4 regions of the Rouxiella chamberiensis genome follow, and region 2 is predicted to be linked to each of the others. Evidence: predicted binding sites of a transcription regulator. Region 2 holds the regulator's gene; each other region holds the start of a gene.
The links. Region 2 encodes PurR, which represses purine synthesis genes. Its sites were predicted from a motif close to CANGCAAACGTTTGCNTG; they were not measured.

Region 1: the regulator PurR is predicted to act here: its motif matches at 2,462-2,479, upstream of serA (phosphoglycerate dehydrogenase).
Region 3: the regulator PurR is predicted to act here: its motif matches at 2,134-2,151, upstream of pyrD (quinone-dependent dihydroorotate dehydrogenase).
Region 4: the regulator PurR is predicted to act here: its motif matches at 2,711-2,728, upstream of cvpA (colicin V production protein).

What each region holds. Positions count from the first base shown of each region.
Region 1 is NZ_CP114058.1:4,436,126-4,443,394, reverse strand. Features, by position in the region: gene zapA (cell division protein ZapA) at 1-123, shown strand, start outside; RNA gene ssrS (6S RNA) at 184-366, shown strand; gene O1V66_RS20820 (5-formyltetrahydrofolate cyclo-ligase) at 404-1,036, shown strand; gene serA (phosphoglycerate dehydrogenase) at 1,094-2,332, opposite strand; gene rpiA (ribose-5-phosphate isomerase RpiA) at 2,691-3,356, opposite strand; gene O1V66_RS20805 (LysR family transcriptional regulator ArgP) at 3,546-4,448, shown strand; gene O1V66_RS20800 (oxidative stress defense protein) at 4,574-5,308, opposite strand; gene argO (arginine exporter ArgO) at 5,389-6,006, opposite strand; gene mscS (small-conductance mechanosensitive channel MscS) at 6,182-7,120, opposite strand; gene O1V66_RS20785 (MFS transporter) at 7,252-7,269, opposite strand, start outside.
Region 2 is NZ_CP114058.1:2,096,959-2,104,227, reverse strand. Features, by position in the region: partial or broken gene O1V66_RS09680 (MATE family efflux transporter) at 1-532, opposite strand, end outside; gene O1V66_RS09675 (riboflavin synthase) at 881-1,534, shown strand; gene cfa (cyclopropane fatty acyl phospholipid synthase) at 1,659-2,810, opposite strand; gene punC (purine nucleoside transporter PunC) at 3,157-4,353, opposite strand; gene punR (DNA-binding transcriptional activator PunR) at 4,536-5,438, shown strand; gene purR (HTH-type transcriptional repressor PurR) at 5,505-6,530, opposite strand; partial or broken gene O1V66_RS21765 (C40 family peptidase) at 6,919-7,269, opposite strand, start outside.
Region 3 is NZ_CP114058.1:2,368,140-2,375,408, forward strand. Features, by position in the region: gene O1V66_RS11050 (YcbX family protein) at 1-157, shown strand, start outside; gene O1V66_RS11055 (cell division protein ZapC) at 221-763, opposite strand; gene pyrD (quinone-dependent dihydroorotate dehydrogenase) at 1,017-2,027, opposite strand; gene ssuE (NADPH-dependent FMN reductase) at 2,341-2,916, shown strand; gene O1V66_RS11070 (aliphatic sulfonate ABC transporter substrate-binding protein) at 2,932-3,900, shown strand; gene ssuD (FMNH2-dependent alkanesulfonate monooxygenase) at 3,974-5,128, shown strand; partial or broken gene ssuC (aliphatic sulfonate ABC transporter permease SsuC) at 5,138-5,933, shown strand; gene ssuB (aliphatic sulfonates ABC transporter ATP-binding protein) at 5,930-6,703, shown strand; gene pepN (aminopeptidase N) at 6,770-7,269, opposite strand, start outside.
Region 4 is NZ_CP114058.1:408,197-415,465, forward strand. Features, by position in the region: gene accD (acetyl-CoA carboxylase, carboxyltransferase subunit beta) at 1-280, shown strand, start outside; gene folC (bifunctional tetrahydrofolate synthase/dihydrofolate synthase) at 490-1,767, shown strand; gene dedD (cell division protein DedD) at 1,757-2,521, shown strand; gene cvpA (colicin V production protein) at 2,838-3,329, shown strand; gene purF (amidophosphoribosyltransferase) at 3,361-4,878, shown strand; gene O1V66_RS02035 (UbiX family flavin prenyltransferase) at 5,050-5,622, shown strand; gene argT (lysine/arginine/ornithine ABC transporter substrate-binding protein ArgT) at 6,014-6,796, shown strand; gene O1V66_RS02045 (histidine ABC transporter permease HisQ) at 6,922-7,269, shown strand, end outside.

The sequences.
Region 1 (7,269 bases), 2.3 Mb from region 2:
TTGAAAACTCGCGATTATGCCTCCAATATGGAACAGCGTATTCGGATGTTGCAACAAACCATCGAGCAGGCTTTGCTCGAACAAGGACGCATCACTGAACGTGAAGGGGCGCCTTTCGAATAAGTCAAGCTGTTGATTTCTATCTCTTTATATGAGATAGTAGATTCACAGTACGAACACAAAATTTCTCTGAGATGTTTGCCAGCGGGCCCGTCCCCTGAGCCGATAATTAGTACCAACAGAATGTGATGATCCGCAATCGGTGCGCATGCTCGGTCCGCCGAGAAGCCTAAAGATTGTGACTGAACGTTCACCTTGAACCATGGGTTCAAGGGTTACAGCCTGCGGCGGCATCTCGGAGATTCCCCTTTTATCTCCCGCTCTCTCTTCTCTGGTTTTCTCTATGTCCTTTACAGCTCAGTCCTTTACGGGTCAACATGCGCTGCTCAGGCAAGCTATTCGTACCGAAGTTCGTCAGCGCAGAAAACAGCTCACCCAGCAGCAGCAACAGGTTTTTGCCCTTGAGGCAACGCAGCGTATAGCCACGCATCCGCGTATTGTGCAGGCTGAAACGCTGTCGGTTTTTCTGTCTTTCGACGGTGAACTCGACACCGCGCCGCTCATCGACAGACTGTGGCAGGACGGCAAAAAACTCTATCTTCCCGTATTGCATCCGTCCGAACCGGGCCATTTGCTATTCCTGCGCTATACCGCCGAGACCCCTTTGGTACGGAATCGTCTGAATATTCTCGAGCCGGTTCTGGAAGAGAGCGAGATTCTGCCGCTTGAACAGCTGGATATCATTCTTACGCCGCTGGTCGCTTTCGACTCGCAGGGGCAACGCCTCGGCATGGGCGGTGGATTTTACGACCGCACGCTGGCGAACTGGCGCGAACGTGGCCCCTACCCAATCGGCATAGCGCACGACTGCCAATGGGTAGAAGCCCTGCCGATAGAAGAGTGGGACGTTCCCCTGCCCGAGATTTTAACGCCGGGCAAGAGCTGGCGTTGGGAACACGAATCTCCCGCATCGTGAAACGTAAAAAGGGCATCTTTCGATGCCCTTTTTTATGCCAGACAGGAGGATTGCAGATTAGTAGAGCAGACGCGCACGAATGGTGCCCGGAATCGCTTTCATCAGTTGCAGCGCGGTATCGACGGTTTCGATATCCGCTTCCACGTCGATGACCACATAACCTACTTCCGGGCTGGTTTGCAGATACTGCGCAGCGATGTTGATGCCCTGCTCCGCGAAAATCTGGTTGATGCTGGTCAGCACGCCCGGACGGTTTTCGTGAATATGCAGCAGACGGCTGGCCTTGTCGCTGTGCGTTGGCAGCGAAGCCTCGGGGAAGTTAACCGCAGACAGCGTAGAACCGTTGTCGGAATACTTCGCCAGTTTACCGGCCACTTCAAAACCGATGCCTTCCTGAGCTTCCATTGTCGAACCGCCAATGTGCGGCGTCAGGATCACGTTGTCGAACTCGCACAGCGGCGAAGTAAACGGATCGCTGTTGGTTGCAGGCTCTTCCGGGAAGACGTCGATGGCAGCCCCTGAAAGGTGTTTGCTGCGCAGCGCGTCGCACAGCGCCGGAATATCGATAACCGTTCCGCGCGAGGCGTTGATAAGCAATGAGCCCGGCTTCATCTGTGCCAGTTGTTCAACACCAATCATGTCTTTGGTATTCGCCGTTTCCGGAACGTGCATGGTAATCACGTCGCTGGTGTTCAGCAGTTCGTTCAGGCTGGAAATCTGCTGCGCGTTGCCGAGAGGCAGCTTGCTTTCGATGTCGTAGAAATAAACCTTCATGCCCAGACCTTCGGCCAGGATCCCGAGCTGGGTGCCGATATGGCCGTAGCCGACGATGCCGAGACGTTTGCCGCGCGCTTCATAGGAGCCGACGGCCAGCTTGTTCCAGATACCGCGGTGCGCCTTGGCGTTGGCCGCAGGAATGCCGCGCATCATCAGCAGCATCTCGCCCAGCACCATTTCGGCAACCGAACGGGTGTTGGAGAACGGCGCGTTGAAGACAGGAATACCGCGTTTGGTCGCGGAATTCAGGTTAACCTGGTTGGTACCGATACAGAAACAACCCACGGCAACGAGTTTTTCCGCCGCAGCGAAGATCTCTTCGGTCAGTTGGGTACGGGATCGGATTCCGACGAAATGGGCATCACGGATGGATTCTTTCAGCGCTTCGCTGTCGAGCGCGCCTTTATGAAACTCGATATTGGTATAACCCGCCGCGTGAAGCGTGTCGATCGCGCTTTGATGGACGCCTTCCACCAGCAGAAACTTAATTTTGTCTTTTCCGAGTGATACTTTTGCCATTTCCCGACCCTACTATTTTATTCATACCGGCAGTAACGCATACCGAAAGTTATTCATGCTGAATGCAGACTTCAGAAGTCACTGCTTGATGCAGTTCACAGTCAACATAACAAAATTTTTGCGTCGGGCAATACAAACGATTGCCTGACTCCTAGCACAAGCCCTGATCCCGCCCTTCATTTTTAGCATGTAACACTTTCAATGCACAACATCATGGAGGTAAACGTTAAAACGGCGTCATTGTGTGACATAACTCACCAAATTCGCCGCTTTGCAGAAAAGATGATTCAGGCTAAAAATTATCATCTTCATAACATTGCATTATGACGCTGGCACAAAGTAGATCGTGAGCTTATCCTCAGCGCGAATTTTTGACGACTTTTACACCGTCTGCAGTGCCGACCAGCGCAATATCTGCCCCGCGATTGGCAAATAACCCGACGGTCACGACACCGGCAATGCCGTTAATCCTGTTTTCGAGCGCGATGGCATCAAGGATGCTGAGATTATGCACGTCGAGAATGACATTGCCGTTATCGGTGACGACATTCTGACGGTATTCCGGTAATCCCCCAAGCTTCACCAGTTCGCGGGCGACGTAGGAACGCGCCATCGGAATCACTTCGACCGGCAGCGGGAATTTGCCCAGCACGTCGACCTGTTTGGTCGCATCGACGATACAGATGAACTTGCGCGAAATGGCGGCGATTATCTTCTCGCGGGTCAATGCCGCGCCGCCGCCCTTGATCATCTGCATGTGGCCGTTGATTTCGTCCGCGCCGTCGACATAAATATCGAGTTCATCGACTTCATTGCTGTCAAACACGTGGATACCGTAGCTTTTCAGTTTGGCGGTGGACGCATCGGAGCTTGATACTGCGCCTTCGATCTGGTGCTTGATTGACGCCAATGCATCGATGAAATGCGCCGCCGTGCTGCCGGTACCAACGCCGACAATCGTGCCTGGCGTCACGTAATCCAGCGCCGCCCAGCCTACCGCTTTTTTTAATTCATCCTGAGTCATGATGGTTTCTCTTTGGATATAGCTCTGTGGATATAGAAAGGAATCGCTAAGTTGTCATTAGTATAAAGCAAGACGCGGGCGGACTCGTAGCCGATAAGGAGAAGATTTTGTGCGCCGCAAATTTTGATGAACTGTGGCATAGTGTCGGAATATGTGTGAATCCCGAACGAGCCAAGGAATAGATTTTCGATGAAACGCCCAGACTATAGAACGCTGCAAGCGCTGGACGCTGTGATCCGTGAACGCGGTTTCGAACGTGCAGCGCAAAAGCTGTGCATTACCCAATCCGCTGTTTCTCAACGTATTAAACAATTGGAAAATTTATTCGGCCAGCCTTTGCTGGTGCGGACCGTTCCGCCACGGCCAACCGAACAGGGCCAGAAACTGCTGGCGCTATTGCATCAGGTCGAACTGCTCGAAGAAGAGTGGCTGGGCAGCGACAACATCAACGACAGTAATGATACGCCACTGCTGCTGTCGCTTGCGGTCAACGCCGACAGTCTGGCGACCTGGCTGTTGCCGGCGCTGAAATCGGTGCTGGTCGACTCCCCTATTCGCCTGAACCTGCAGGTTGAAGATGAAACCCGAACCCAGGAACGTCTGCGTCGCGGTGAAGTGGTGGGCGCGGTCAGTATTCAGCCGCAGCCGCTGCCGAGCTGTCTGGTCGACCAACTGGGCGCGCTGGACTATCTCTTCGTGGCCTCGAAAGGTTTTGCCGAACGCTATTTCCCGAACGGCGTGACCCGCTCTGCGTTACTGAAAGCGCCCGCAGTCGCCTTTGACCATCTCGACGACATGCATCAAGCCTTCCTGCAGCAGTATTTCGACCTGTCGCCGGGCAGCGTGCCGTGCCACATCGTCAACTCGTCCGAAGCCTTTGTGCAGTTGGCGCGTCAAGGCACCACCTGCTGTATGATCCCGCACTTGCAGATTGAAAAAGAGTTGGAAAGCGGAGAGTTGATTGACCTGACGCCGGGTCTGTTACAGCGCCGGATGCTGTACTGGCACCGCTTTGCGCCGGAGAGCCGCATGATGCGCAAAGTGACCGATGCCCTGCTGGCACATGGTCGTCAGGTGCTGCGCCAGGACTAGGCGCGTTATCTTTCGCGTCGCAGAATATTGGCGGCTTGTATGGACCCCCAAAACGTCGTTTAACACGTTGCGGGGATCCACATACCCTCTTTCAGTCAGCCGAAAGTGTTGCAAATCAAAGGGTTTTACTTCGCCACTTCGCCGTTCTTCAGCTCGAACACCACATCAACCTGATCGTCAAAGTGAATGCTCTGCTGCTCGTAGGTTTGCGCGGCGTCACTCTGGCCCGCGGCATCGGCGGTTTTATACATTCTGGCTACCGGCATCGGCTGATAGTTCGCGACGTGGTAACGAATGCTGTAAACCTGACCGAGCTGGCTGTGGAAGCCTTCCGCCAGCGCCTTGGCCTGCTGGGTGGCGTTATCAATCGCTTTCTGACGCGCCTGATTGCGATAGGTATCAGGATTCGCCACGCCCAGCTCAACCGCACGGATTTCATTCAGCCCTGACTTCAGCGCGCCGTCCAGCAGCTCGTTGAGTTTGTCCAGCTGACGCAGCGTAACCTGCACCTGACGCACTGCGCGATAGCCTTTCAGCACGCTGCTGCCATCTTTCAGATAGTCATATTCCGGCTGGGTGCGCAGATTGGCGGCATTGATGTCTTTCTTGTCGATATTGTTTTTTTGCAGAAACGCAAAATACTGCGCGACGCGCTCGTCTGCCTGTTTTTTGGCAGAAGCGGCATCTTTTGCAGAAACATTGACTTCAATAGCCAGCGTAGCGATGTCGGGTACGGCATCGACGCTGGCTGTACCTGAAGTTACCACATGCGGTCCCTCTGGTACTTCAGCAGCCTGAAGTGCAGCGGGTAATGTCCCTAATCCCAACATGGCGGCCATAGCCAATGCTTTCAATTTCACAGTGTTTCCCTCAGTCATCTGGTGAGCTACAACCCTACCATAGTCGTTTGGCAACGAAATTAAGATTAGTGATAATTAGTTCACAAATGCAGGTTTTGCAATGCCAGTTGTAGCGCGATACCCCACATCACGATGCCCACGACAAGATTGATCGCCCGCTGCGTTTTACCTTTGTTTAACCAGGGCGACAGCAGCGCGGCAAGGATTGCCAGACCAAAAAACCACAGCGTCGAAGAGAGCACCGCGCCGAGGGCGAACCAGGCGCGTTCGTCGCTGGCAAGGCGTCCGCCCAGACTGCCGAGCACGACAAAGGTATCGAGATAGACGTGCGGATTCAGCCAGGTTACCGCCATCATGCTGCCGACAATACGCCAGCGGCTTTGCGCCATGACTTTCGCTTCCACCTGCTGCGGTTGTGCGGCCAGCGCCGTGCGAAATGCGCCCCAGCCAAACCACAGCAAGAAGGCGACGCCGCCCCAGCTGACGATAAACAGCAGAGTTGGGTAGCTGTCGAGCAGCGCGCTACCGCCAAAGATACCGGCGCAAATCAGCGCAATGTCGCTGAATGCACAAAGTGCGGCAATCATCAGGTGATACTGACGGCGAATGCCCTGATTCATCACAAAGGCGTTCTGTGGGCCGATAGGCAAAATCATCGCCGCACTGAGCATCATGCCCTGCAGGAAGGTCGTGAACATAGTCGAAATTTTCCTTAAAACGCGCTTTTGAAAGGAGATGACGCGAAGTGTAAGGGAACAGGACTATTAGAGGAAATTGAAGTTTCTTATTGAGTATTAGGACAGCTTATGAGGCAGGTATTGATAGCAAAACGCCCTGTAAACAGGGCGTTTTCGTTAAAGCATGAAAGCGAAATTACTCGATGCCGACCTGCGGCGCGCCTTTGCTTTCTACGGCTTTGGCTTCGGCTTCTTTGGCTTCTGCCTCTTTGGCTTCTGCCTCTTTGGCTTCAGCGCTACGGAACAGGTGAACGTCCATCTGCGGATAAGGAATGCCGATGCTGTTGGCATCCAGCGCTTCTTTAAACTGCTCCAGCAGATCCCATTTCACGTTTTGCGAGTCGCCGTTGGTGGTCCAGTAACGCACGACGAAATCCAGCGTCGAAGCGCCCATTTCGTTCATGCGGATTACGATGCCTTTATCTTTGATGATACGTTCATCGGCGTTGGCGATGTCGCCCAGCACCTGTTTCACCTTGGCGATTTCGGCATCATAGGACACGCTGACGATAATGTCGGTACGGCTGGTCGGTTCGCGTGAGTTGTTGGTAATGTTACCGGCAATGATTTTACCGTTCGGCACGACAATCACTTTGTTGTCTGGCGTCAGCAGCGTGGTGGAGAAGATCTGCACGTGCGTTACCGTACCGGCCACGCCGCCCAGATCAACATATTCACCCGCGCGGAACGGACGGAAGATAACCAGCAATACGCCTGCAGCAAAGTTGGAAAGCGAGCCCTGCAAAGCCAGACCCACGGCCAAACCGGCAGCACCGATTACGGCGATTACAGAGGTGGTCTGCACGCCGATTCGGCCCAGCACGGCAATCAGCGTAAAGGCGATAATTGCATAACGTACCAGCGCCGACAGAAAGTCGGAAACGGTCAGATCGATGCCACGCAGATGCATCACGCGACTCACGCCTCTGGAAACCGCTTTCGCAACCAGCAAGCCGATAATCAGGATAACCACAGCGGCCACGATATTGACCGCATAATGAATCAGTAAAGCCTGATTTCTGGCTAACCACGTTCCGGCATTCTGAATGCCATCCACTACGTTCAAATCTTCCATTTAACACACCCTAGCAAGCAATAATGAAACCAGACATTCGCGCTGACACGCACGACGAATGATGACTAAGCCCTTAAGGGTAACCAACATTTCCCCTAACTGCCAACCCGCGTGGCCGCTTTGCCTGCTTTTTAGGCATTGTTGAGAGG
Region 2 (7,269 bases):
GATGTAGTTGACCGGAATATTGACCAGCAGGCCGATAAAGCCGAACACCATGCCCGGTTTGGTCTTCGACAGGCCTTCGCACTGGTCGCGCAGCACCTGGAAGAACCAGATAACCGGGCGCGCCCCACATGATGGCACGCAGATAGCCGATGGCCTTCTCCTTGAGCAGCGGGTCGATGTTGTGCATCAGGCCTATCATCAGGTCACAATTGTAGATGACAATCATCACCAGCAGCGACACGCCGCCGGCCAGCCAGAATCCTTGCTGCACCTGATCGCCAATCTTGTCGCGTCGGCCTGCGCCATTGAGATGCGCAACGGTTGGCGTGAGCGCCAGTAATAGCCCATGACCAAAGAGAATGGCCGGTAACCAGATGGATGTGCCGACGGCAACCGCAGCCATATCGGTCGCGCTTACCGATCCTGCCATTATGGTATCGACCACGCCCATGGCGGTTTGCGCAATCTGGGCGAGGATAACGGGGATAGCGAGAGCCAATAAACTACGCGCTTCTGTCAGATACTTCTGCACGCATTACACCTTTTTATAGTAATGAATAAACCAAAAAAGCCACCCGAAGGTGACGATAAACCCGAAGGTCGCAATAATAATTCAGAGGTTGCCTCGTTCAGCCGGAAGTGTATCCGGGCATTCCCGAAAATACCGTCACAATAATATAATGAGGAATTGCCGAAAGATTGTACCTTGTCGGCTTTTTTAAGCAAATCGTAAGCTTAAGTGTCACCCAATCTTCATCCGCTGGTATTTTATACCGCGATGTTGATTTGATCCTGTATTGAATTTGGCTTTCGTGAGGAACTGCGGCAAACTTATCAATATTATCAGTTCTTATTAAATTGAATTTGCGAGGCGCGCCTAATGTTTACCGGAATTGTGCAGGGCAAGGGCACTGTTGTGTCGATTGACGAGAAACCCAATTTTAGAACCCACGTGGTCAAACTCCCCGCCGAGTTGCTGCCGAATCTCGCGCTGGGTGCTTCGGTGTCTCATAATGGCTGCTGTCTGACGGTGACGGCCATCGAAGGTGACCTGGTAAGCTTTGATCTGATTAAAGAGACGCTGCGTCTTACCAATCTGGGCGAGCTGAAAGTGGGTGACGACGTCAATATTGAACGTGCGGCCAGCTTCAACGACGAAATTGGCGGCCACCTGATGTCGGGGCATATTGTCTGCACCGCCGACATCCAGAAGATTTTGACCTCGGAAAATAACCGTCAAATCTGGTTCCGCCTGCCGCATCCGGAATATATGAAATATATTCTGCACAAGGGGTATGTCGGCATTGACGGCATCAGCCTGACCGTAGGCGAAGTGACGCCGACCCGTTTCTGCGTGCATCTTATTCCTGAAACGCTGGAGCGCACCACGCTCGGTGACAAGCGACTCGGCGACAAGATAAATATCGAGATTGACCCGCAGACCCAGGCGATCGTCGATACCGTCGAGCGCGTGCTGGCCAGTCGCGAAGCTGCGCAGGCTGCCGCTGCGGCACTGGCCGAACAGCCTAAATAACCGCAGAATTTCGCCCAGAGAAAAGCCGGAGGCAATGAATATCGCCTCCGGCTTTTTTGTGCGTGCTGCCAATGTGTAGAATCAAGTCCGTATCAAAAATCGCAAGATACGGGAATACAGAAACTTAACGTGGTACGCGAATGCCGCCTTCAACCCCGTTTGGACTCAGGACTACCTGCCATAGCTGAATGTCGCGCGCGCGAAAAGCACCTGCACAGGCGTTCAGATAGTAGGAGAACATGCGGTAGAAACGGCTGGAATAGTTGTCGGCAATCGTTGGCCAGGCTTGCAGAAAACGCTCATACCACGCCATTAATGTGCGGTCATAGTCTGCGCCAATATTGTGCCAGTCTTCCATGACGAACAACCCTTCGGTGTATTGAGCAATATGTTTAACGGAAGGCAGACAGCCGTTCGGGAAAATATATTTATCAATCCACGGATCGACATTGAGATCGGTTTTGTTGGCGCCGATGGTATGCAGCAGGAACAGCCCTTCCGGTTTCAGATTGCGTTTTACCACATTGAAATAAGTCTGATAGTTTTTCGGACCGACATGCTCGAACATGCCTACCGACACGATGCGGTCGAACTGATCGTCGAGATCGCGATAATCCTGCAAAAGAATGGTCACGTCGAGGCCTTCGCAGCGCTGCTGGGCCATCTTCTGCTGTTCTGCGGAGATGGTAACGCCAAAGACGCTGACGCCGTAATGTCGCGCGGCATACTCGGCGAGCCCACCCCAGCCGCAACCGATATCCAGCAGGCGCTGGCCGGGTTGCAGTTGCAGCTTGTCGCAAATCATCTTAAGTTTGGCTTCCTGCGCCTGCTCGAGTGTGGTGGCGTCTTTCCAGTAACCGCAGGAGTATTGCATATAGGGGTCGAGCATTTTACTGAACAGATCGTTGCCGAGATCATAATGCTCTTTGCCCACGATCCAGGCACGTTTTCTGGATTGCAGGTTGGTCAGACGTGCCGCCGCGATGCGAAGGGTGTCCTTTAAATGATGCGGAAGTTTGCTCTCGAGTCCGGCGGCGACCACGCGCTGGAAGAAAATGTCGAGTCTTTCACATTCCCACCAGCCGTCCATGTAACTTTCACCCAGACCCAGTGAGCCTTCCTGCAGGACGCGTTTAAAAAAATCGGGATTTTTTACGGTAATGTCAAAAGGGCGGGATCCATTAACTTCAATACCTGCCATCGATAACATTTCGTTCGCGATTCGGTACCACTGATTGTCTTGAATACTTAAGTCTTCTACACACGATGTACTCATAGCTTCTCCATCACTTTTCTCTTCTGACTTATTAACCTGCTTAAAAAGCATGGGCTATCGGCAGGTCTTATGAGAACAGACGAAATAATCTTCTTGTCTGATATACGACTATGAACAGAGGAAAATACGAAGGACACCTGACGTTGTAGCGCCGCGGTGAAACATCCTTGTACTAATAATGTGACGCGTTTCCCGCGCCCAAAAGTAACTTGTGCTAAAAGTTTTGTAAAAGTGTTATTTTATTATGTTGAATTGAGTATAAGCTCGCCTGCGCGCATTCTCAATAATAAATGTTTGCAGGCGCACCTATTGTTCAAGTTACTGTTTGATATAGCAATTACCGCGATCAGTTAGCATGCTTTGCTTCTGGATGTCTGGACTTCTGTTTAACCACTTTCCGCGTCATGAAATATCCCACTACTGTTAATCCTACCGTCGTTAACATTACCGTGACCGTCGCCAACAGCGGCCGGGCAATAAACGTCGACACCAGCATACTGGCAATAAAACAGAGCCCAAGCTGCAAGGTATTTTGTAATGCTGCCGCCTTGCCGGTATTTGCCGGGAAAGGCATCAGCGCATTCGCCACCACAATCGGATAACAGGCACCATTCACAAAAGCCATGAAACAGAATGGGGTAAGCAATCCTGTTAATGGCGCTGAAGTCAGCGTGGCGACCAGGAACAGCGAAATAACGCTAAAAGCATAGCCCAATAATAGCCACGGGAGCAGGCGGGTGCCGTCAATTTTGCCGATAAGCATTCTGCAACCATATCCACCCAGTAAAAATGCAATAGTTTGAGGGACATAACTCAGACCAATGGCAGAAGGCCCATAACCCATCTCGCCTAAAATAAATGGCGATCCGGTCAGCCATGCAAAGAATCCGGCCGAACTGGCGGCATAAATCAGTACGTTGCCGCTATAGACGGGTGAAGCCAGCATACTGCCAATGCCGTTTTGAGGAGAGCTGGACTGCGCGGCGCTTTTTACCTTTTCCTTGAGGGTCAGGGTAAAGAACAGCAGCAGGGCGCCCAGAATCAGCAGCAACGCAAAGATAACCCGCCAGTTAAAGTGATTCAGCACCCACGCGCCAACCAGCGGTGCGAGAGCCGGTGAAAGCGCCACCAACGGCATGATGCTGGCAAAGGTGCGTCTGGCGACGGTCGCGCTATAGCGATCGACTACCAGCGCCTGCCAGCTTACCGCCGCCGCACAGACGCCGACCGCCTGCACGAAGCGCAGCGCCAGCAGTAACGCCGTACTTTGTACCCAGATCATGCCAAGGCAGCCTGCCGTGAACAGGCCGAGTCCGGCGAGCAGGATAGGTTTGCGGCCAAAACGGTCGGAGAGCGGACCCCAAATCAGCTGCGCCGCCGCGAAGCCGGCAAGGAAGACGCTCAGACTTGAGCTGATGGCACCGGCCGAGGCCTCGAGACTTTCTTGCATCGCGCCGAAAGCGGGCAGGTACATGTCGGTCGCCAGGAATCCGAGCATACTCAGACCGGCTAAATAAAGTAAAAAGCCAAACGTAGGTTTCATGATGTTCTCTTATATTGCTAAAACATAGCCGAAGCTGTTGTAGGGGCATGTTTTGGTAGAGGAAAGCAGTGGCGCAGTTTATCCGCTTGGGGCAAGGCTTGTGAAACGCTAATATTTGCACCATTGATTCAAATATTTTGAAAGCAGAGCGCAGCGGCGTCTGCGGTGGTGAGGAGAGAGGAATGTGGTCGGAATATTCACTCGAAGTCGTTGATGCGGTGGCGCGCAACGGCAGCTTTACGGCTGCGGCTCAGGAGCTGAATCGCGTTCCTTCGGCCATCAGTTATCAGGTGCGCCAGCTTGAAGAGTGGCTGGCCGTGCCGCTGTTTGAAAGGCGGCATCGCGATGTGGAATTAACCCCCGCAGGCCGATTATTTGTCGATGAAGCGCGGGTGCTTATCAAAAAAATGATATCAACGCGCCGCCATTGTCAGCAGGTAGCAAACGGCTGGAGCGGACAGCTGCGGGTTGCCATCGACCGCATCGTCAAACCTGCGCGCGTGCGCCAGCTGGTGGTGGATTTCTATCGCGCCTTTCCCGATACCGAGTTGCTCATTCAGGGCGAGGTGTTCAACGGCGTCTGGGACGCGCTGGCAGACGGTCGTGCCGACGTGGCGATTGGCGCGACCAGTGCCGTGCCGGTTGGCGGCCGCTTCAGCTTTCGCGATATGGGCACCTTGCCCTGGCACTGCGTGGTGAGCGTCTCGCATCCGCTGGCGCAACATCAAGGTCCGCTCAACGATGACGCGCTTCGTCCGTTTCCCGCATTGTGTATCGAAGACACGTCAAGAAATCTGCCGAAACGCGATACCTGGACACTCGACAACCAGCGACGCCTGGTGGTGCCGGACTGGACCTGCGCGCTGGATTGTCTCTGCGAAGGGCTGTGCGTGGGTATGCTGCCGGTGCACATGGTGGAAAGCTGGATTGCGCAACACAAGCTCTGCGTGCTGGATTTAGCCACCCGTTTTCCGCAAAGCCCGTGCTGCCTGACCTGGGATCAGCGCAATCACTCCCCGGCGCTGGACTGGCTGCTGGATTATCTGGGCGATAGCGAAACGTTGAACAGAGAATGGCTGCGTTAGGGCGGAGCATCAATAAAAACGCCTGCAAAAGCAGGCGCTTGAAAGAGCAAGATGAAAAGCTTGCGGTTAACGACGATAGTCGATGAACGGACCGTCGGCGACAGAACGACGTTCGACCAGTTTCGGTTTCACTTCAATCGTCTGCTGAATCTCGCGCTTGCTGATGATGCGGTCAAGCAGCATGGTGAATGCCATTTCACCCAACCGCTCTTTCGGCTGATGCACGGTAGTCAGCGCAGGCGAGAAGTAGCGGGCGTTGCGCACGTTGTCATAGCCAATTACCGAGATGTCCTGCGGGACGCGCAGACCCATTTCGTCGGCGGCGCAAATCGCGCCCATCGCCATGACATCGCCACCACAGAAAATCGCCGTAGGTCGTTGTTTCTGGTTGAGGATTTTCTGCATCGCCTGATAACCCGACTCCGGCTCGAAATCGCCCTGAACCACCCATTCGTCGCGCACGGCGATATTGGCTTCGTTCATGGCTTTCAAGAAGCCGCGATAACGGCCGCCGCCGGTGTTGCGGTTTAACTGACCCGGAATGGCGCCGATGTCGCGATGCCCGCGCTCGATCAGGTAACGTCCCGCCAGATATCCGCCTTCAAAGGCGTTATCGATGATGGAGTCGGTAAAATCATTCTGCGCTTCGCCCCAGTCCATCACGACCATAGGGATGGAACGGTACTCTTCCAGCATCGCCAGCAATTCGGCAGGATATTCGGCGCACATGACCAGCAGACCGTCGACGCGCTTTTGCGCCAGCATCGCCAGATAGGCTTTCTGCTTTTCGAAATCATTATGCGAGTTGCAGAGAATGAGCGTATAGCCTTTGGCGAAGCAGCTGTTTTCAACGGCTTCGATCACTTCGGCAAAGTAGGGCGCTTCGCTGGAGGTGGCAAGCAGTCCGATAGTCTTGGTGTTGTTGACCTTGAGGCTACGCGCCACGGCGCTCGGCGAATAGTGCAGCTCTTTGATGGCGGCACGCACGGCGGCTTTGGTTTCTTCGGCGACGAAACGGGTTTTATTGATGACGTGCGACACGGTTGTAGTCGAAACACCAGCGCGCTTGGCGACATCTTTGATCGTGGCCATGTAAAAATCACTCCTGAACTAACCCTTTTCAGCACGTTAGTTTTTTGTTAATCGTTTGCCTGCGTGCATTCAACTGCTTAAATCATTTTAGGCAGTCAAATCGTTGGGGGTTTCAGGATGGCCTGAAAGAAGCGTCGGACAGCAAAGACCGGGCACACAGCGTGGTAACCGCTAATTTTCTCTTATATCTTAATAAAGGGAAAGCCAAATTTGCGTTTTCGCGCTCTTGGTGAGTGTGAAACGCCTTGGCAGGGTCAAAAAAGGCAATAAAAAGGGCGATTTCCTATTAAAGAAATCGCCCTCTACTATTTTACCCTACGTGCCCGGCACGCTAAGGTTAAACCATTCGTTAAATGCTATTCACAGGTTTCAAGCGAGAAATCATTATTTAACGAATCGTTTTGGGGGTCATGACCCGGCGCGCGCCTACATAGTGGTTTTGCCAGTAGTTGTCGCCCAGATAACTGATTTTTATGTCTTCGCCGGTACGCGGTGACTGAATGAACTTGCCGTTACCTACGTAGACGCCAACATGGTCTGCCGCGCCGCGATTGGAGATGCGGAAGAACACCAGATCGCCCGACTCGAGTTCACCGCGAGCAATTGGCGCGGCATCGCGCAGGTGATACATCTCGTTGGCGGTACGCGGCATGCGAATACGCATTAAATCTTTATACGCGTAATACACCAGACCACTGCAATCGAAACCGGTATTGGGCGAGGTGCCGCCCCAGCGATA
Region 3 (7,269 bases), 270 kb from region 2:
TCGCGTTCCGTATTCATGCCGCGCGGGAATTTGTGGCAGCTGCAAGCTGACCATGAAAGAGGGAGAAGTCAACGCGCTCAAGGCCAGCGCCATCGGCAAGGAAGGTAAAATCCTCACCTGCAGTTGTGTACCGGCGTCTGATTTGATACTGGAATAACGAAAAGCATTACGCCAGCGCCGCTAATTGATTACTACGCGGGCAACGGCCAGGCAACACCCTTTACATGGCCTGGTCGTACATGGCTTCGAGTGACAGGGAAACCGGCATCAGGCGATCGTGCATCACCTTGATGGCATCGCCGAGCACCATACCGCGACCGGCAACGCACAGCCGCTCCTGTGCCAGCAGACACAGGCTGGCGTTGTCGCCGGACTCGACCACCAGCAGCGTGGCCTGCTCGCCGGAATCCATGACCCTGACACTTGCCAGCTGCCCGTTTTCCGGATGGAAAGGCCGATGCTGCTGGGCAAAGTGCCAGCTTTTCGGCATCAGCGGCTTGAGAAAACGTTCGGCCACCAATGCATTCAACACCAGTTCGGCGCGTTGTTCAGCCGTTAAACTGGTTTTTTTGCACTGTTCTTCGAAATCGAAATAGAGCGCTGCGTCATCTACGCAGAAGCCATTTTCGCAAAAGGCGTCAGGGGTCAGCATTTTGGCAGGAAAGCGGGAACGGAAAATCATGCCATTGGCGAGGTCCAACATCAGTCGGTCGTGTTCGGCATCGAAGTACCAACGCCAATTATCATCTGGTTTGATTTTCATTTGGGTGTCCTATTTCTTCGCCCGCTTATTCGATAAACGGCACCAATTATAATCGGGTGCACAAAACTTATCACGCAACGTTATCACTTTTATCGACGTAATTAAAATAGGACAAGTCGCAGGTTGTCGACATCGGTAAAAGAAATAAGTGTGACGTCGTACACTTTACACTCACCGAACAAAATATAAACGACCCTAATGTAAAAATAAACCCCCATAAGGGGGTTGTTTACAAAAGAGTTCGCCATGCACTCTAGATATGCATCAGAATATCTTTAATTAATTGCGGACCACGGTAGATAAAGCCGGAATAGATTTGTATTAATGAGGCACCTGCCGCCATTTTTTCCCGCGCTGACGTTAATGAATCAATCCCGCCCACCCCAATAATCGGCATTTTGCCTTTCAATTCTTCCGCCAGCATGCGGACAATCTGCGTGCTTTGCATCTGCACAGGACGCCCGCTCAACCCGCCTGCTTCGTCGCCATGATTCAATCCGGCCACCAGTGTGCGGTCCAGAGTGGTATTGGTCGCAATCACGCCATCCATATTATGTCTGACCAGACTGTCGGCTATTTGAATCAACTCTTCAGGCGAAAGATCGGGCGCAATTTTCACCGCAACCGGCACATATTTCTGATGGCGCTGCTGAAGTTCGAGCTGTTTATTTTTGATCGAGCCGAGTAAATCATCGAGCGCTTCGCCGTATTGCAAACTGCGCAGACCGGGGGTGTTTGGCGAGGAGATATTAATGGTGATATAGCCCGCATAGGCATACACTTTCTCCATGCAAATTAAATAGTCGTCCTTGCCATTTTCGACCGAGGTATCTTTATTCTTGCCGATATTAATACCCAGCACGCCGCCGAAATGTGACTTTTTGACATTATTGACGAGGTTGTCGACGCCGTGATTGTTAAAGCCCATCCGGTTGATGATGCCCTCGGCTTCGACTACACGGAACATTCTCGGCTTCGGATTGCCGTCCTGCGCGCGCGGTGTCACCGTACCGACTTCGACGAACCCAAATCCCATTGCGCCAAACGCGTCGATGCACTCCCCGTTTTTATCCAGTCCGGCTGCCAGGCCCAGCGGATTTTTAAAGGTCAGTCCCATGCAGGTTACAGGTCGTGAAGGCACAGATTGGCGAATCAGAAACTCGAAGGGGGAACCTGAAAGGCGGCCGAGTTGGCGGAAGGTTAATTCGTGCGCGCGTTCTGCATCGAGCTGAAAGAGTGCTTTCTTAACGAAGGGATAATACATGGATTCTCCTGAAGTCCCGGTGGCTAATGGCTGGTGGCCAGTCGGGGCGGTATTATCGGCTAAGCGACCGGCAATTGGAATGGATGAGCGCTAAAAATCCGTTTCGGACGCAAACGTTTACTTTTTATTTTCCTCTTTAAAACATCGTCTCCACAGAAAATCGCCAAATTTCGGCGCATTGCCCCGCTTTATCAACTTTTGAACTATCAAATCCTAAAATTTAGATTTCCTGACATAAGGCTTCGACTGGTAGTTTAAATCAAATTCTACACAAATTTGTTAGTTATATAACTTACAGTTATAAGGGATCGCAATGAAAGTCATATCACTCGCAGGCAGTCCGCGCCAGCCATCACGTTCTTCCGCCCTTCTCGCCCTCGGCCACGCGTGGCTCAACGCGCGCGGTGTGGAAGTCGTTTCCTATAGCCTGCAAGATTTCGCCGCTGAAGATTTACTGTTTGCCAACTTTAACAGCCCGCAGTTGAAAGAACTGATTGCCCAGCTCGAAACCGCCGATGGACTGCTGATTGCCACGCCGGTGTATAAGGCCTCGTTTTCAGGTGCATTGAAGACGCTGCTGGATCTGCTGCCCGAGCGCGCGCTTGAACACAAAGTGGTATTGCCTATCGTAACCGCCGGTTCCACGGGCCATATGCTGGCTATCGATTATGCGCTGAAACCGGTTCTCAACGCGCTGAAAGCTCAGGAAGTGCTGTACGGCGTTTTCGCCGACGACAAACTCGTCGGCCAGTATCAGCACTTCCCGGCCGAACTCGAAGAAGGATTGCAGGCGCGTCTTGATGATTCGCTGGAAACCTTCCTCGCCGCGCTCGGCCATCGCCATTCGCTGGCTCTGGCGCGCGCCAAACGTCAACACGCCCACGCCTGATTGAGGATGCCTGTCATGAACACTCCAGTTTCCCGTTTCAGAAAATGGCTGCCGCTGCTGGCGTTGACCCTGGGATTGTCCTCCGCACTGAGCGTTCAGGCGCAGGAGAAGGATCCCGCCGAATTTCGCGTCGCCATTCAGAAAGGCTCCATTGGCCTGATTCTGGCTAAAAATCATCATCTGCTGGAGCAGCGTTTTCCGCACACCAAAATCAGCTGGGTCGAATTCCCTGCGGGTCCGCAGATTCTTGAAGCCCTGAACGTCGGCAGCATCGACTTTGGCGGAACCGGTGACTTGCCGCCGCTGTTTGCCCAGGCCGCCGGTGCCGATCTGCTGTATGTCGGCTACCAGCCGCCGCAGCCTAAAGCCGAAGTCATTCTGGTGCCGGAAAACAGCCCGATTAAAACCGTGGCGGACTTGAAGGGCCATACGGTGGCGTTCCAGAAAGGCTCCAGCTCCAACAATTTACTGCTGCGCGCCCTTCAGCAGGCGAACCTGAAGTTTACCGACATCAAGCCGGTCAACCTCGCGCCTTCGGACGCGCTGGCCGCCTTCCAGCAGCATGATGTCGATGCCTGGGCGATTTGGGATCCCTACTATTCCGCAGCCGCCAGCCACGGCGGAACCCGTGTCCTGATTGACGGCACCACGCTCAACCAGACCGGCTCCTTCTATCTTGCGCCGAAGAAATTTACCGAGGCCAATCCGGCGTTTATTTCTGCCGTGTTGCAGGTGCTTTCCAAAGCCAACAGCCTTATCAAATCCGAACCGCAACAGAGCATTCAGGCGCTGTCGGCCTCGACCGGTCTGCCGGAAAAAGTGATAGCCACTTACTTCTCGCATCTGCCCGATGAGCCGATTACGCCGGTCGATGCCCGTACCGAAAAATTGCAGCAGGCCACAGCAGACCTGTTCTACGCCAATCGTCTGCTGCCGAAACCTGTCGAGATCAAGGACCGCATCTGGCGCGCGCCTGCTCTCTGAACCCGTTTGAATAACCGTTTATTCACCCGAATTGCCAGCTCGCCCAGTGCGACGACATAACAAGGAATATCACATGAGTCTGAACGTATTTTGGTTTTTACCTACTCACGGCGACGGTCATTATCTGGGCACTGACGAAGGTGCGCGGGCCGTTGATCACGGTTATCTGACGCAGATTGCGCAGGCGGTGGACCGTCTGGGTTTTGGCGGCGTGCTTATTCCGACCGGGCGTTCATGTGAAGATTCCTGGCTGGTGGCGGCCTCTCTGATCCCGGCCACCCAGCGACTGAAATTTCTGGTGGCGCTGCGTCCCGGCATTATCTCGCCGACGCTTGCCGCCCGTCAGGCCGCGACGCTGGACCGCCTGTCCAACGGCCGTGCGCTGTTTAATCTGGTGACCGGTGGCGATCCGGATGAGCTGGCCGCCGAAGGCCTGTTTTTGAATCACGAAGAGCGCTACGAAGCCTCCGCCGAGTTTACCCACATCTGGCGAAAAGTGCTGGAAGGCGAAACGGTGACCTTCGAGGGCAAACATATCAGCGTGAAAAACGCCAGCCTGCTGCATCCGCCGGTGCAAACCCCGCGCCCGCCGCTCTATTTTGGCGGTTCCTCCGAAGCCGCACAGGAGCTGGCCGGCGAACAGGTTGAGCTTTATTTAACGTGGGGTGAACCGCTGGCGCAGGTTAAAGAGAAGATTGAACAGGTACGCGCCAAGGCCGCCAAACATGGTCGTAGCGTGCGTTTTGGTATTCGTCTGCACGTGATTGTGCGTGAAACCACCGAAGAAGCGTGGAAGGCAGCGGACCGTTTAATCGCCAATCTCGACGATGAAACCATCGCCAAGGCGCAGGCAAAATTTGCCAAAACCGACTCTGTCGGCCAGCACCGCATGGCGGCGCTTCACGGCGGCAACCGCGACAAGCTGGAAATCGCCCCGAACCTGTGGGCAGGCGTGGGTCTGGTGCGCGGCGGTGCCGGTACGGCGCTGGTAGGCGATGGCCCCACGGTGGCCGCCAGAATGCAGGAATATGCCGATTTGGGCATCGACACCTTTGTGCTGTCGGGTTATCCGCATCTGGAAGAAGCTTACCGCGTCGGCGAACTGCTGTTCCCGCATCTGGATCTGGCAAAAGACGAGCAGCCTATGCCTTCCACGCACCGTGCCATCGAAGCGCGTGGCGAGCTGGTTGCGCACGGTTTTGCGCCGCAGCGCGTGGCCGAAAGTTAAGGAATTCGCATGAGCAAACAATCTGAACGTTGGCTAAATCGACTCAGCCCCTGGGTGCTGCCGGTGGTGTTGATTGGCGGCTGGCAGTTGGCGGTCGAGGCCGGTCTGCTTTCCAACCGCATTCTGCCTGCGCCAAGCGCGGTCGTGGAAGCCTTCTGGACGCTGGCGAAATCCGGCGACCTATGGGCAAACCTGAAAATCAGTACCTTCAGGGCGCTGACAGGCTTTGTGATTGGCGGCAGCATCGGTTTGCTGCTGGGCTTCATCACCGGCCTGTCGCGCTGGGGCGAACCGCCTGCTGGACAGCTCGATGCAGATGCTGCGCAACATTCCGCATCTGGCGCTTATCCCGCTGGTTATTCTGTGGTTCGGCATCGACGAGTCCGCCAAGATTTTCCTGGTGGCGCTGGGCACGCTGTTCCCTATCTATCTCAATACCTATCACGGCATTCGCAATATCGACCGCGGCCTGCTGGAGATGTCGCGCAGTTACGGGCTGTCGGGTTTCCCGCTGTTCGCGCAGGTGGTATTACCCGGCGCACTGCCGTCGATTATGGTCGGCGTGCGCTTTGCGCTGGGCTTTATGTGGCTGACGCTGATTGTGGCGGAAACCATCTCCGCCAACTCTGGCATTGGTTATCTGGCGATGAATGCCCGTGAATTCCTGCAAACCGATATCGTGGTCGTCGCGATTGTGCTCTACGCCATTCTCGGCAAGCTGGCGGACATGCTGGCCCGCGGGCTTGAGAGCGTCTGGCTGCGCTGGCATCCGGCCTATCAGAAAAAACACGGAGAAACCGCATGAGCGAACCGACTCGAATTCCGCAGGGCACGCCGGTGTCGCTCGCGGGCATCGTCAAGAAATACGGTGAGCGCACCGTCCTGAAAGACATCAACCTACGCATCTCGCCGGGACAGTTTGTCGCGGTAGTGGGTCGCAGCGGATGTGGCAAAAGCACCTTGCTGCGCCTGCTGGCGGGTCTGGAACAAAGCACGCAGGGAGACTTGCTGAGCGGCAATGCCCCGCTGAGTCAGGTGAGAGAGGATACGCGACTGATGTTTCAGGACGACCGTCTGTTGCCGTGGAAAAAGGTGATTGATAACGTCGGACTGGGATTAAAGGGCAAATGGCGCGACGCGGCGCTGGCGGCACTGGAAGAGGTCGGACTTGCGGATCGCGCCAACGAGTGGCCTGCCGCGCTGTCCGGCGGACAAAAACAGCGTGTGGCGCTGGCTCGCGCCCTGATTCACCGCCCTCGCCTTCTGTTGCTCGATGAACCGCTGGGCGCACTGGATGCGCTGACCCGTATCGAGATGCAGAGCCTTATCGAGCGCCTGTGGCAGCAGCACGGCTTTACGGTATTGCTGGTCACGCACGATGTCAGCGAAGCGGTCACCGTGGCCGATCGGGTTATCCTGATTGAACAGGGTGAAATCGGGCTGGATCTCACCGTGGATCTGCCCCGCCCGCGCCGTCGCGGTTCCGTGCGGCTTGCCGAACTTGAGGAACAGGTTCTGGATCGCGTACTTCGCCCGCAGGCGACCCGCGCAGAAGCGAAACGCGCACAGGTATAGTGCCGTTTTCGCGGCAATAAAAAAGGGCGACATCACTGTCGCCCTTTTTGCGTTTCAGCCTTTTACTCAGGCATCCAGCGCTCTGGTGATTTTCTCATACAGGTCACCCGACAGATTCTCCAGCCCTTTCAGCTTGAGCAGCGCCTGACGCATCAGGCCCTGACGGTTTTCGTCATAGCGTTTCAGACGAATCAGCGGCTCTATCATGCGCGCGGCCACCTGCGGATTGCGGGTGTTGAGGTCGGTCAGCATCTCGACCAGGAACGCGTAACCGCTTCCGTCGGCGGCGTGGAAGGCAGAAGGATTGCCCTGCGCAAACGCGCCAATCAGCGAGCGAATGCGGTTCGGGTTGCCCATGCTGAAAGAGCGATGCGACAGCAAGGTGCGCACCTGCGACAGCACGTCGGCCGCCGGACTGGTGGATTGCAGCATGAACCATTTGTCCATGACCAATCCGTCCTGATGCCAGCGCTCGTCGAAGGCGCTCAGCAGAGCGTCGCGGACCGGCAGGTTTGCCGCCACCGCCGCAGACATCGCGGCCAGTGAATCGGTCATGTTGTCGGCCT
Region 4 (7,269 bases), 1.7 Mb from region 2:
AATGCTTGGCGATATCAACGTTGCCGAGCCGAAAGCGCTGATCGGTTTCGCAGGCCCACGCGTTATCGAGCAAACCGTTCGCGAAAAACTGCCAGCCGGTTTCCAGCGCAGTGAGTTCCTTATCGAAAAGGGCGCGATTGACATGATTGTTCGTCGCCCTGAACTGCGTAACAAGCTGGGCAGCGTGCTGGCCAAGCTGACAGGTCGTCCTGAGCCAAAACTGGCTGCCGTGCCTGTGGTCAGTGTTGAAGACGCGTCTGTCGATCAACCGGATGCCTGACAGGCTGCGTTATAGCCTGTGCAGTTAAAACGGGCGGCAAGTCTCTTTGCCGCCCTTGTTGTACCCTCATCCCAGACGGGAAAAGGTCATAGGGCTGTATCCGGCGTCGTGCGCAAGGCACTGACAAAGGGGCATTGCCTGTCGTAACGTCCGGTAATGCACGTCCTTCAGACGCTTTGATTCTGAACAGATTAGGTTAGGCGGGACTTATGCAAAACATACCTACTTCCCAAGCCACGTCGCCTTTGGCCACGTGGCTTTGTTATCTCGAAAATCTCCACTCCCAGGCAATTGAACTCGGTCTCGACAGAGTCAAAGCCGTCGCAACGCGCATGAGCCTGCTGACACCCGCGCCACAGGTGTTTACCGTCGCCGGAACCAATGGCAAGGGCACGACCTGCCGCACACTGGAAGCCGTGCTGATCGCCGCCGGTTACCGCGTGGGCGTTTATTCGTCTCCCCATCTGGTTCGCTATACCGAGCGCGTGCGCATTCAGGGCAGGGAGCTTGGCGAAGCGGAGCACTGCCAATCCTTTGCCTTGCTGGAAGCCGGTCGCGGCGATATTTCGCTGACCTACTTCGAGTACGGCACCTTGTCGGCGTTGCAGCTGTTCAAACAGGCCAATCTGGATGTCGTCATCCTTGAGGTCGGGCTGGGCGGTCGTCTGGACGCCACCAATATTGTCGATGCCAATGTCGCTGTCGTGACCAGCATTGCGCTGGATCATACAGACTGGCTAGGGTCAGATCGCGAGAGCATTGGCCGCGAGAAAGCCGGGGTTTTCCGCGGTCATCGTCCGGCCATTGTCGGTGAGCAGGATATGCCCGAGTCCATTCGCCTCGTCGCCGAAGAAAAAGGCGCGCAACTGCATCAGGTCGGCCACGACTGGCATTATCAGGTGGGGGCAACCGACTGGAGCTGGCACACCCGCAACGGCGACGTCTCCCATGAAGCCCTGCCGCTGCCGAATGTGCCGCTGGCCAATGCCGCCACGGCGTTGGCGGCTCTGAATTATGCATCCCTTGCCGTTTCCGACGAGGCATTGAGAAAAGGTCTGGAGCAAGCTTCTCTGCCGGGACGTTTCCAGACGGTGAGTGAATCGCCAAGGCTAATCCTTGATGTTGCTCATAATCCGCACGCCGCCGGGTATCTGGCCGGTAAACTTTCCGATTTGCCAGGGCAGGGTGGAAAAGTGCGTGCAGTTATCGGCATGTTGTTGGATAAAGACATTGCCGGAACGTTGGCGTGTCTGAAACCTCAAGTTGATGTCTGGTATTGCGCGCCGCTTGAAGGGCCGCGCGGTGCCACGGTTGAAGCCCTGACCGAACATCTTCCCGAGGCGTTTTCATTCCCCGACGTACTGGCAGCATGGAAACAGGCGATGCAGGATGCTGATAGTCAGGATATTGTTATAGTCTGTGGATCATTTCATACCGTAGCGCATGTGATGGCTGCGTTGGATACGGGGAATACCAGTGGCAAGTAAGTTTCAAAATCGTCTGGTTGGCACCGTCATTCTTGTCGCGCTGGGAGTCATTATTCTTCCCGGCCTGCTGGATGGGAAAAAGAAACACTATGAGGATGAGTTCGCCTCGATTCCTCTGGTGCCAAAACCGGGTGACAGCCAGGAGCAGGACAGCGCCGGGCAGGTCACACAGTCTCTGCCCGCCCAGCCTCCGGAAGGGGCAGGCGAGGCCGTAAATGCCGGAGCCGCAGAGGCTGCGCACGCCGCCGCCCAGGCCAACGGTGAAAGCGAGGAAAGTGAAGCGCCGCAAACGGTCACTTCGCCAAAATCCGCCTCTCAGCCGAAGGCGCTGACGCCACCGCCGATGACCGAATCGCGGCCGGTACAGCAGACCAGACCGGCACAGACCAAACCGGTCGAGCCGAAGAAAGTCGAACCTAAAAAGGTCGAGCCTAAAGCGGTTGAGCCAAAAACGGTAGAAACGCCTAAAACCGAGACTAAACCGCAAACGGCAGAAAAACCGCCGGCAGGGCAGTCTTACATCGTTCAGCTGGGCGCGCTTAAAAATGCCGACAAGGTGAACGAGATAGTCGCCAAGCTGCGTCTCTCGGGCTATCGCGCCTATACCGTGCCGTCAACGCCGGTGCAGGGGCAGATTACCCGCGTGTTTGTCGGGCCTGAGGCCAACAGGCAGAATCTCGAGGCGTCATTGCCTTCGCTTAAAAGCGTCAGCGGATTAAGCGGCGTCGTGCGCGCCTACTCGGCAGGCAAGTAATCTGTTACAGAAGAAAGTGGGCTGCATCAAGACTTTTGGTGTGGCTTGCGAGTAGGCTGAGACGTCAATAAAAAGGGGCATGTTGTGCCCTTTTTATTTATCGACAATACAAAAAGTTTCGCTATCTTTATGCGGCGATTGATGTTTTTTCGCCACTAATATTAATTTGGCTGACCGGCAGATTTCCCCTACGCAAACGTTTTCTTTTTCTGTTAGAATTCGCAGCGATTTGGATGCCGGGCGAGTGGTTCCCAGAGTCATTGTCGCTTTTGCGAGAAAGACAAAGGGTCTTATCCTGGATGAGATTGATAAAGTGATGGTCTGGATTGATTACGTCATTATTGCGGTTATCGGGTTTTCTGCGTTAGTCAGCCTGATTCGAGGTTTTGTTCGCGAAGCCTTATCATTGGTAACCTGGGGGTGCGCCTTCTTCGTTGCCAGCCACTATTATCCTTACCTCGCCGTCTATTTCACACGTTTCGAAGACGAAGTTGTTCGAAACGGGATCGCAATTGCCATCTTGTTCATCGCGACGTTGATCGTAGGTGCAATTGTCAACTATGTGATTGGCTCATTGGTCGAACGTACCGGTCTATCCGGCACCGACCGGGTATTAGGCGTCTGTTTTGGCGCGCTGCGTGGGGTGTTGATAGTCTCCGCAGGGCTGTTCTTTCTGGACACTTTTACCAGCTTTTCTCAAAGTGAAGACTGGAAACAATCACAGTTGGTCCCGCAGTTTAGTTATATCATCAGGTGGTTTTTTGACTACCTGCAGAGCACGTCGAGTTTCTTGCCAAAGCATATCTAGCATTTGGCAGCGCTGAAGAGGAAAAGACAACATGTGCGGTATTGTCGGTATCGCCGGTTTCATGCCGGTAAACCAGTCGATTTATGACGCGTTAACGGTGTTACAACACCGTGGGCAGGATGCCGCAGGCATCGTCACCATTGATGGCAACAACAACTTCCGTTTGCGGAAGGCAAATGGCCTGGTGAAGGATGTATTCGAAGCACGGCATATGCAACGTTTGCAGGGCAACATGGGCCTTGGTCACGTTCGTTACCCTACGGCTGGCAGTTCCAGCGCTTCAGAGGCTCAACCTTTTTACGTCAACTCTCCGTTCGGCATTACGCTTGCCCACAACGGTAACCTGACGAATGCACATGAATTGAGAAGTACGCTGTTCGAAGGCGCACGTCGTCACGTCAATACGACGTCCGACTCTGAAATCCTGCTGAACATTCTGGCGAGCGAACTGGATAAATTCCAGCATTACCCGCTGGAAGCAGACAACATTTTTGCAGCCGTGGCGGCGATGAACACCAAGATCCGCGGGGCGTATGCCTGCGTCGCAATGATCATCGGCCACGGTATGCTCGCGTTCCGCGATCCACACGGCATTCGTCCGCTGGTTATCGGCAGGCGCGAAATCGAAGACGGTCGCTGCGAGTACATGGTCGCGTCCGAAAGTGTGGCGCTGGATACGCTGGGCTTCGAGTTCCTGCGTGACGTCGCGCCGGGCGAAGCGGTGTTCATCACCGAAAAGGGCCAGCTGTTTACACGCATGTGTGCCGAGAATCCTCAGTACAATCCATGCCTGTTCGAGTATGTGTACTTTGCGCGTCCTGACTCGTTCATCGACAAGATTTCCGTATACAGCGCCCGTCGCCGTATGGGCCAGAAGCTGGGTGCGAAAATCGCCCGCGAATGGGAAGACTTGGAAATCGATGCGGTTATCCCGATTCCGGAAACCTCCAACGACATCGCGCTCGAGATTGCCCGTATTCTGAACAAGCCCTATCGTCAGGGGTTCGTTAAAAACCGTTACGTCGGCCGTACCTTTATCATGCCGGGCCAGCAGGAGCGCGTTAAGTCGGTTCGCCGCAAGCTCAACGCCAACCGTGCCGAGTTCCGTGATAAAAATGTGCTGCTGATCGACGACTCCATCGTTCGTGGAACCACCTCGCAGCAGATAGTCGAGATGGCCCGCGATGCTGGCGCGAAGAATGTCTACCTGGCCTCGGCTGCGCCGGAAGTGCGCTTCCCGAACGTCTATGGCATTGACATGCCGACCGCCAACGAGCTTATCGCACACGGTCGCGAAGTCAGCGAAATCAATGCGATGATTGGTGCCGATGCGCTTATCTTCCAGGATTTAGGCGACCTTATCGACGCGGTGAAGGAAGAGAACCCTGACATCGAGCAGTTCGAATGCTCGGTGTTCGACGGCATCTATGTCACCAAAGATGTGGATCAGAACTACCTCGAATATCTCGACGCGCTGCGTAACGACGATGCCCAGGCATTGCGCGGTCAGCAGGAAGCCGAGAACCTCGAAATGCATAACGAAGGTTAATCAACCTTTTAGCCGCCTGATGTTACCTGTTTCGCAGGGCGCAGCAGGCGGCTTCTTCGCAATCTCCTCCCGCCTCCTGAACTCACTTGCCAAGCGCTTTTCATTACGGCAAAGTCATTGCACTATTCATACGTTCTAAAGTTTTAGTTCGTCTTTTCAGAGGCTGTATTCATGAAACGACTTATCGTCGGTATTTCCGGTGCCAGTGGCGCCATTTACGGCGTTCGCCTTTTGCAAGTGCTGCGCGAAGTCGCAGACGTTGAAACTCATCTTGTCATGAGCAACGCGGCGCGTCAGACGCTGGCGCTCGAGACCGACTACAACCTGCGTGATGTGCAGGCGCTGGCGGACGTGGTTCACGACTCCCGTGATATCGCCGCCACCATCTCCTCCGGCTCGTTCAAGACCGCCGGTATGGCCATTTTGCCATGTTCAATCAAAACCCTTTCCGGCATCGTCAACAGTTATACCGATGGATTGCTGACGCGCGCGGCCGATGTGGTGCTGAAAGAGAGCCGCCGTCTAGTGTTGTGCGTGCGTGAAACGCCGTTGCATCTGGGCCATCTACGTTTAATGACCCAGGCCGCCGAGCTTGGCGCGATTATCATGCCGCCTGTGCCGGCTTTCTATCATCGTCCGGCATCGGTGGAAGACATCATTGATCAGACCGTTAACCGCGTAATTGACCAGTTTGACATCGACCTGCCCGAAGACCTGTTTGTTCGCTGGCAGGGCAGCCATTAAGTTTTTGCAAGCCTTTCTGCCCTAAATTTGCCCAATATGATATCGATGCACCAAAATTGAACTCTTTATGTTTTATTTTGGTGCATTTCTGTTTCAATCTTTAGGCAGCGGGCGTTTAGGCGGTGATTTTGCAGACTATTCCTCACCCATTTTACGTACTGTCGCTCACTAAAACGCCGCTTGCTAAAAGTCGGCACGATTACTGCATAACTTATGCATAATTACTGCATAGACGTTAATGCAGTGAAAAAAGAGGTGAATGTAGTAAAAATGTTACCGACATAGACCGGTGACTAATAATAAAACGGTTATCTCGATAATCCACTCACACGACATACAACACACAACACACAACAAACAACAACGCACGATTAATGGCTGAGGGTAAAGTATGAAAAAGTTGTTCAAGGTTCTTCCTCTGGTATTAGTATTGGCCAGCGCAGGTAGCGCTTTTGCTGCCGTGCCAAAGGCAATCAAAATCGGTACGGATCCAACCTATGCGCCCTTCGAGTCAAAAGACTCCAGCGGTAAACTGGTTGGTTTCGATATCGACCTGGCCAACGAAATGTGCAAACGTGCCGAAATCAAATGTACCTATGTTGAAAGTGATTTCGATGCCCTGATCCCGTCCCTGAAAGCCAAAAAAATCGACGCCATCATATCTTCGCTCTCCATTACCGAGAAACGTCAGCAAGAGATCGATTTCACCGAAAAACTCTATGCTGCCAACGCGCGCCTGATTGCCACGACAGGCTCGAAGGTCCTGCCAACGCTTGACTCCCTCAAAGGTAAAAACGTAGGCGTATTGCAGGGTTCCACGCAGGAAGCCTATGCCAACGCAATGTGGCAGCCAAAAGGCATCAACGTGGTGGCTTACCAGAACCAGGATCTGATTTATGCCGATCTGGGGTCGGGTCGTCTTGACGCCGCATTCCAGGACGAAGTGGCAGGCAGCGAAGGCTTCCTGAAACAACCTGCGGGCAAGGGCTATGCGTTTGCGGGTCCTTCCGTGAAAGACGACAAGTTCTTCGGCGTCGGAACGGGCATGGGTCTGCGTAAAAGCGACAGCGATTTGAAAGCCGCACTCGACAAGGCTTTCGACTCGATGCGTAAAGACGGCACCTACGACAAGCTGGCGAAAAAATACTTCGACTTTGACGTGTACGGCGGCTAGGCAACATCTGACGACGTCAGGAAAACTCCTCAACGGCAGCCTGTCCCCGTGGCAGGCTGCTTTCAGGAGAACAATTATAAGCCTGCGATACGCAGTCTGATTCTCGTCAAAGACAGGACATTTTCATGTTATACGGGTATTCCCAGGTTATTATCCAGGGCACGATAGTCACCCTTGAACTGGCACTTTCCTCGGTGCTGCTGGCCGTGGTCATCGGCCTTATCGGCGCGGGCGGCAAACTTTCCAGAAACCGGGCGGTCTCGGGCTTGTTCGGTGCCTACACCACGCTTATCCGCGGTGTGCCCGATTTGGTCTTGATGCTGCTCATTTTCTACGGGTTGCAGATTGCCCTCAACAGCCTGACCGAATCTCTCGGCATGGATCAAATCGATATCGATCCGCTGAGCGCCGGTATCATTACCCTCGGCTTTATTTACGGTGCCTACTTTACCGAAACCTTCCGTGGCGCATTT